DNA from 2 places in the Desulfosediminicola ganghwensis genome. Region 2 is predicted to be linked to the other one. Evidence: riboswitches for the same ligand, from Rfam matches in the RefSeq annotation. Region 2 holds a riboswitch; the other holds the start of a gene.

Region 1 (3,417 bases), 2.7 Mb from region 2:
ATCACTCGCACCGCTTCAAAGAAATAAAGCTTTTCATACACACCGGTAATCCTGCCACCTGGCTTTTCGCGGCTAACCATAAAGTTAAGTCGGAGGTTATATTCTTCCGGCTGAGCGTTCATCCCGCTGAAGACAAAGATCCGGTTTTTCATCCTAGGTGAAAGAGCAATAGTCTTAAACGCGTTGTCGTCAAGGGTGAGAACAACATCAGGCTGATATTGCTCTATTTCCTGCATGGCCAGCATTGCCTGCTGCTGAATAAGAGCTGGCCTATTATTGGTACGCTTGGTATCCATATAATAGGTGCGCACAACCAGATTTTCATCCACAATCCAGCCTGATCTGGCCAGGCCCGCTATTGCACCGTCATGCTGGGGCTGACCGCAGAGGTGCCCCGCTTCATAACTGTGGACGATAAAGAGTTTCTTTATCGCCAGAGAAGATGCTGAGAGTTGAGCGGCCCCCTCATGCGGCAAAAAAAGTACCAGCACCCAAAGGGAACACACCAAACTTACATTTGCTTTTTTTCTCAATCCTGACAAAACCTTATGCCCATATACAGAGATCATAACGCTCTACTCATTTAAATAAAAGAGAAGCCTACCTACACGAAACCATTGCCACATCAGACTGTCATCGCAGCTTTTATCGACAAACTGGAGTTGAATGTAAACTACTCCCCAGCAGTCAACAACAGAAACATGGTCCCTTTCTCCTTATCAGCATCTCCTGAAAAAAATCTATCAAAACCCTGAAAACACTATTTTTTTCCAAAAATCGACGATACCATTTTCCCATAACCCGGCAGCGCCCGTAATAAAGATGACTATAATCCCCGAAGAGTTCAATTAATCCTTTAACATATCAGGCAACAAACCGGCTTGACTATTTTTTTTTTATACACTATTTCTGCAGGATAAATAGGCCGGGTTCCGGAAACATAATAATCAGAATCAAGGGCTTAGCAACAAACACTACAAATGCTTACTGGTGATCTTTAAATGATCCGGGTAGCTGATCAACCATTGGTCAGTTCCCGCAGGGAATCCGGTGTAATTCCGGAACGGACCCGCCGCTGTGAGTGAGGACGAACACCGCATATACCACTGTGCTGTAATTTCAGGTTGAAATCGGGTAAACGGTACGGGAAGGTGCGGTAAGTAGGGTGATCCACGAGTCAGAATATCTGCCAGCCAAGCCTATTGTTCTCGGAGAGATGGTAAATCCCCGGGCTGACACTTGTCGGTTCGGGGATTTTTCTATCTCCCTCCGGCACCAGATTGGCAACAGCATCGCGGCGTCTGATAACAGTATTGAGCGTCGCCCTCGGTTGCCGGGAGGGAGTATGAGCAGCTATTCGATATTTCTGGTTCTTTTTGGAGCCTACATTTTTTTCCTCATCGCCACGGGTTACTACTTTAACCGGAGGCAAAAAACCGTGAGGGATTTTCTATTGGCCGGCAAGAGCGCCGGAACGTTCTCCATTGGTTTTTCCGCAGCCGCATCCTGGCTGACCGCCGGAGCCATGCTGGCGGTTATCGGCTTTTTTATCCTTCTTGGCATGGGCTCTGTCTGGGGATTTGTGGCCCCAAATATTATCGCACTCCTGATTATCGCTCTTCTGGTCAAAAAGATCAGATCAATCCCAGCCATGACCCAGCCCGAACTGCTGGAAATCCGCTATGGTTCATTTATCCGCACTCCTGTGGCTATGATCATCATCGTGGTAATGATCCTCTTTGCCGTGGCCGACATCAAGGGCTTTGCCATGGTGCTGCAAATCTTTTATGGCATATCCAACCTGCAGGCTGCATTGATAGTAGGATTATCCGTCGCGGTCTATGTTACTCTGGGTGGCCTGTCTGCGGTCATTGCCTCCGATACTGTGCAGTTTCTCTGCCTGTCATTCTTCGTGCTGATTTTCTCGGTCCTGGTCATGGGCAATGGCGCTGAAACCAGCAGCCAGGCGATATCAACCATGGTTACAACCACAGGTGCGGACTGGTGGAACCCACTCTCAATCGGGTTGCCTATGGTACTCATCTTTAGCGTTGCCATCATCCCCGGCTGGATAACTGAACAAGACCCCTGGCAGAAAGTATGGGCAGCAAGAGACTCCCGGTCAGCACGCAACGGCATGCTCTTCGGCTCTTTATTGGTCACTCTTGTTTTCGGAGGCTGTGCCTTCATAGCTCTGGGCCTGAGAAACATCTATCCTGATATTGCCGCGGCCGGCTTTCCCATGGGAATGGCCCAGGCAGAGCCTGCTCTTTTGCATTTCATCGTCAGTCAGAACTATTCAGATATTATCGTGGCCCTCTGCGCTGTAGCGCTTGCTGCTGCTGCCATGTCCTGCGCCGACACTTTTGCTGCGTCTGGTGCCTCATGCGTGGCCCGTGATATATATCAACGACTCTTCCATCCCGCAGCATCGATGAGTGAAATGATGCTGGTCAACAGGCTGAGTGTGCTCCTTATCATCGCCTGCGCCACCATTGGCTCTTTTCTGATTGACTCGATTATCGACGCCATCCATATCGCCACCTTCATAGCCAGTGCCTCATATTTTTTCGCGTTGATGGGAGGTATGTACTGGAAAGGAGGAACCGCAGCAGGAGCAGGGGCTTCCATGTGCACCGGCTTTTTAAGTCAGTGCGCTTTTGTAGCCTATGATCTGTTCAACACCCTGCCCGGAGCGCCACCCGCACTTGAGGCTGTGCATCCAATCCTGATGGGACATGGCGTTATAGTCGCCATGGCTGTCAGTGGACTCGTTTATGTTGGTGTATCTCTCGTTACCGCTCCATCGCCGACATTCAGGCTGGCACCATTTTTTGCCGATGAGGGTAAAGTATTGGCAGCAGCAGCCCCTCAAAACAATTTCCCTGAGCCGGTCTTCCCCCGTGAAATGACTATTACTGAACGCGTCGAGGAGGACCAGATTTACCTTCGCGCCCAGGTCATTCTGCCCCGGGATCTTACCTGGCAGAGCATTGTAAATCTCATTCCACAGGGCTTTGCCCACTGGATCGTTTTCTCTGGTCAGGATTCGATACGGAGATGTACGGAAGCCGAGATCCAATCCTGCGTCTCTTTCACCTGCGGGGAAACTGTGCAGAAAGGTTACCTTGAGATTGAAGGCTACGGTAGGCCGGTCCATGAGCTGAAACGTGAGCTGGCACGTGCGTACGATGAAATCATGCAAAGTGCAGAAGCACCTCATTAAACAGGGCCATACAAAAAAAATGCCCCGAGCCGCATATGCGACCGGGGCATTTTTTTAACTCGAAGAGAATCGCAGGTTATCTGGCCATTACAAACTGACCATTTTTCACCTGCACCATGACCATGGAGTCCACTCCCAGTCCGTTATGGTCTTCTTCGGTAATATTATAGATACCTGAGATACCAATATAG
Region 2 (3,417 bases):
TCATCTTGCAGATTTCAATGTTCTCCTGCCTGAAGCGGAAGTAGCGGTCGGCTTCTTTAAGGACCAATAGCTTCATCAGTTGAGAACCTCGCTTTTCAGTTTCTCAAGACGGGAAAGGCTGGCCTCCCGGTCACTGCTTTGGGCTCGTACCCACTCATGCAAAAGCTGAAGAGCCTTGCCGCTGGTAAGGATGGCATCGGCCATTTTGACACCCTCTTTCATGGTGGTACAGAGGCCACGCAGGTGGAAAATACAGGCGCTGTTTAAGAGGATTGCGTCGCGTTTCGCCCCGTTTATCTGACCGGCAAGCAGCGCGAGCATCTGTTTTGCTGCTTCCTGACGATCTGTCTCGGGAGCAAGTTCTTCAGGCTGATGTTGTATCAGGCCACAATCCTCTGGGGTGAAACTGAATTCTGTGAGCGTACCTCCATGCAGACGGACTCCGTAGGTAGTGCCGCAGACGGACGCCTCGTCCATCCCCTTATCACTTCCCTCAATTGAGCCGTACATGACCATTGCGTCAAGATAGCCGATGGAGTCCATCACCCTGGCGACAGGCATCAGTAATTCACGGGAGTAGACACCGCGCACTCCATATCTGGGCAGGGCGGGATTAGCCAGGGAGGCTGCGATATTTAATGGTGAACCGAAGCGAATCTGTGAGAGTATTCTCCCCAATGCCAGGGGGTGAACCTGCGGGCTCATACCGTTAAACAGGCCAAGCCCTGTGGTCTCGATGGAGTTAGCGACAATATCGACACTGCATTCGACATCGACCCCGAGACTTTCAGCAATGTCCACTGTTCCGCAGGTGGAGGAAATGGCCCGGGCGCCGTGACGGGCAACCTTTACGCCACCGGCAGCGGCGATAATTGAGGCGGCAGTGGAGATATTGAAAGTCTTAAAACTGTCCATGCCGGTACCGCAATTGTCAACGACCTCGTCAGCACAACGCAGGTGAGTTTTAGTGGTGTCGAGGTCGTAAATCGCTCGCCATCCACCGGCAACCTCGGGAGCGGATTCACCTTTGGAGGTGAGGGCTGCGAGAAAGGCGCCCTGCTGCATCTCGGTTACCTCGTTGTTGAGTACCATGCAGAAGGCTTCATAGGATTGAGCTTCGCTCAGGTCGGTCTTGTTAATAAGCTGACCGATGAGTCCCCCGAATTTCTGGTTGTTATCAATGTCCATGAGATTTTGTCCGGCTGAAGGTTGTAAAAAAATACTGACCGAGGTGTGATGCAGCCCGGGACAGCTCTGCAGTATCAGCCTGGCAGGGATGAGAGGAGGGACCTCATAGCGGATTCTGGCAAAGCAGGTGGGTCCTCTCTCTGTATCTCCTGCAAGCCCTGCCGCTGCATTAAAAAAAAAATGCCTCGGCGGGATCTGTCAGGCAATACAGAGAACTCCAGTGGAACTCTGAAGGCGACATGAACATATCGCCTGCGGGCAGGCTTTCTGACTTACGGATTAACCTGTTGCGGCCACCTTCCCAGAGCATAAGCTCCAGTGATCAGCCGAATAGTTCAGGGCATGGACATTGACCGGTAACTGGTGAAAAAAACGGTTCGTTGCCCAGCCGCAGCAGACTCCGCTTACAGCAATGACTGGCTTGTGCCGGATTTGCACCGGCTTTCCTATTATCCCCGGTGCCTGACTGGTAATCAGGCCCGGACGCACCCGCTAGCTTTCTATATACCTGTGCCTGGCAGTGCTGGCAACAAGATATCTTTTGGGGATTGTTGCAAAAGGGCATCTCCGTGCGCTATGGTGCGTTTTTTAAAGCAAGGGGCAGGGGAATTTTTTTACAGGAGGGTTGACGATGTCTCTGGATGACTACTCAGATGAGTTTATCATAATGGCGTACAGCTATGATCGTTATGGTGTGATGGAAGCGCCTGACGGTTTCGGCACCAGGACCGGGGATTGTGGTGATACTGTAGAATTTTATCTTTTGGTGGAGAACGAGCGTGTCGAGGGGCTCACTTTTCAAATAAACGGCTGTCTGAATACATTTGCCTGCGCCAATACTATCAGCTATCTGGCAGAGGGGTGCCAGTTAAGTGAATGCTGGGAGATTACGCCGGAAAAAATTATTGAGTACCTGAAAACACTTCCAGCTGACCATCATCATTGTGCAGAACTGGCTGTCGGCGCCTTTTATCACAGCTTGAATGATTATACCGGTAAAAGACGGCAATAAGGGTCGCGGCAGGAGCGATAGAAATACGGCAGCCAGTCCTCTCAGATGGGAATGTGTTCTTTTTTTTAATGGTGACGAATGACTTCAGTTAGCGAACGACCATTACCGGGATGTCGCAGCGGGATAGTACCCGATGGGTGACACTGCCCAGAAAAAGACCCTCAATGTCACTCAGTCCCCTTGAGCCCATGACTATCAGATCACATCCTTCGTTATTGGCAATTTTGCAAATCTCATCACCGGGGTGAAAGGCAGAGCTGATGACTTCGTTATAGGTAATTCTGTGATCGTTGAGGTAGTTGCGATACGGTTTGAGAACGGTATCCGCCTCTTCCTTCTGGGCGTTAATAGCTTCTTCGCGTGGTTTACCGGTGATAATGGCAGGAATAAGCCCGGTAATGTACACCAGCACGATTTCGGCCTCCATTGCCGTGGCCAGGGCGATGGCATGCTCTTTGGCAGTTCTGGATGTTTTGGAACCATCGACGGGGAGCAGGATCTTGGTGAATTTTTTCATTGCGGGGCCTCCTTGGTGATAGGACCGTTGCGGTACGGTTGCTGCCTGAAGTGGGGAGCCGGTCGTGCAAACAGCTGGAACCGGATGCAGATCGTGAGCAGCATCATGAACTGTGCTCATTCCTTTCTTTTATTGTATTGGAGGGGGGGAGAGGATGTCAAACCCCAGAAGGGGCTGCAGCCGGGAGGAAAGAACGTGCAATAATCGGCAGGTACAAAATATTCTGTATTGTACCTGCCGATTATCTGGCCTTGGTCAGAAGTTCTTACCAGGGTAGGCAAATCGTGTGGCGCTTCAATTAGTTTTTGAAGCTGTGGATGGGGGCCGGAATACGGCCGCCCCAACCGATGAATCGGGAAGACTTACCGGTATTGCGCAACTCCATGATCGGGCTGGCACCAAACAGGCCGCCGAAGCTGACATGATCACCAGCTTCCATGCCGGGGACAGGGATGAGGCGGGCTGCGGTGGTCTTGTTGTTGATCATGCCGAGTGCCATTTCATCGGCGATAATGGCGGAGATGGTGTCGGCATCAGTTGACCCGGGAATGGGAACCATATCAAGACCAACAGAGCAGACGCAGGTCATGGCCTCAAGTTTTTCCATACAGAGTGCGCCCTCGCCGACCGCATCGGCAAGCACGGAATCTTCCATCACCGGAATAAAGGCGCCGGAGAGCCCGCCGACATTTTTAGAGGC

Evidence for each region. A riboswitch is a leader RNA that binds a small molecule or an ion and turns the genes downstream of it on or off. The one in region 2 is predicted to bind cobalamin.
Region 1: it holds a riboswitch for cobalamin, as region 2 does, so the genes downstream of both, FCL45_RS11175 (sodium:solute symporter family protein) here and trpD (anthranilate phosphoribosyltransferase) in region 2, are expected to answer to the same signal.

The regions. Positions count from the first base shown of each region.
Region 1 covers NZ_CP050699.1:2,623,253-2,626,669, reverse strand. The annotation lists gene FCL45_RS11180 (ABC transporter substrate-binding protein) at 1-491, opposite strand, end outside; cobalamin riboswitch at 992-1,208, shown strand; gene FCL45_RS11175 (sodium:solute symporter family protein) at 1,346-3,226, shown strand; gene FCL45_RS11170 (ABC transporter substrate-binding protein) at 3,303-3,417, opposite strand, start outside.
Region 2 covers NZ_CP050699.1:5,623,972-5,627,388, reverse strand. The annotation lists gene FCL45_RS24180 (hypothetical protein) at 1-76, opposite strand, end outside; gene trpD (anthranilate phosphoribosyltransferase) at 76-1,188, opposite strand; cobalamin riboswitch at 1,429-1,696, opposite strand; gene FCL45_RS24170 (iron-sulfur cluster assembly scaffold protein) at 1,820-2,200, shown strand; gene FCL45_RS24165 (universal stress protein) at 2,289-2,717, opposite strand; gene FCL45_RS24160 (PFL family protein) at 3,016-3,417, opposite strand, start outside.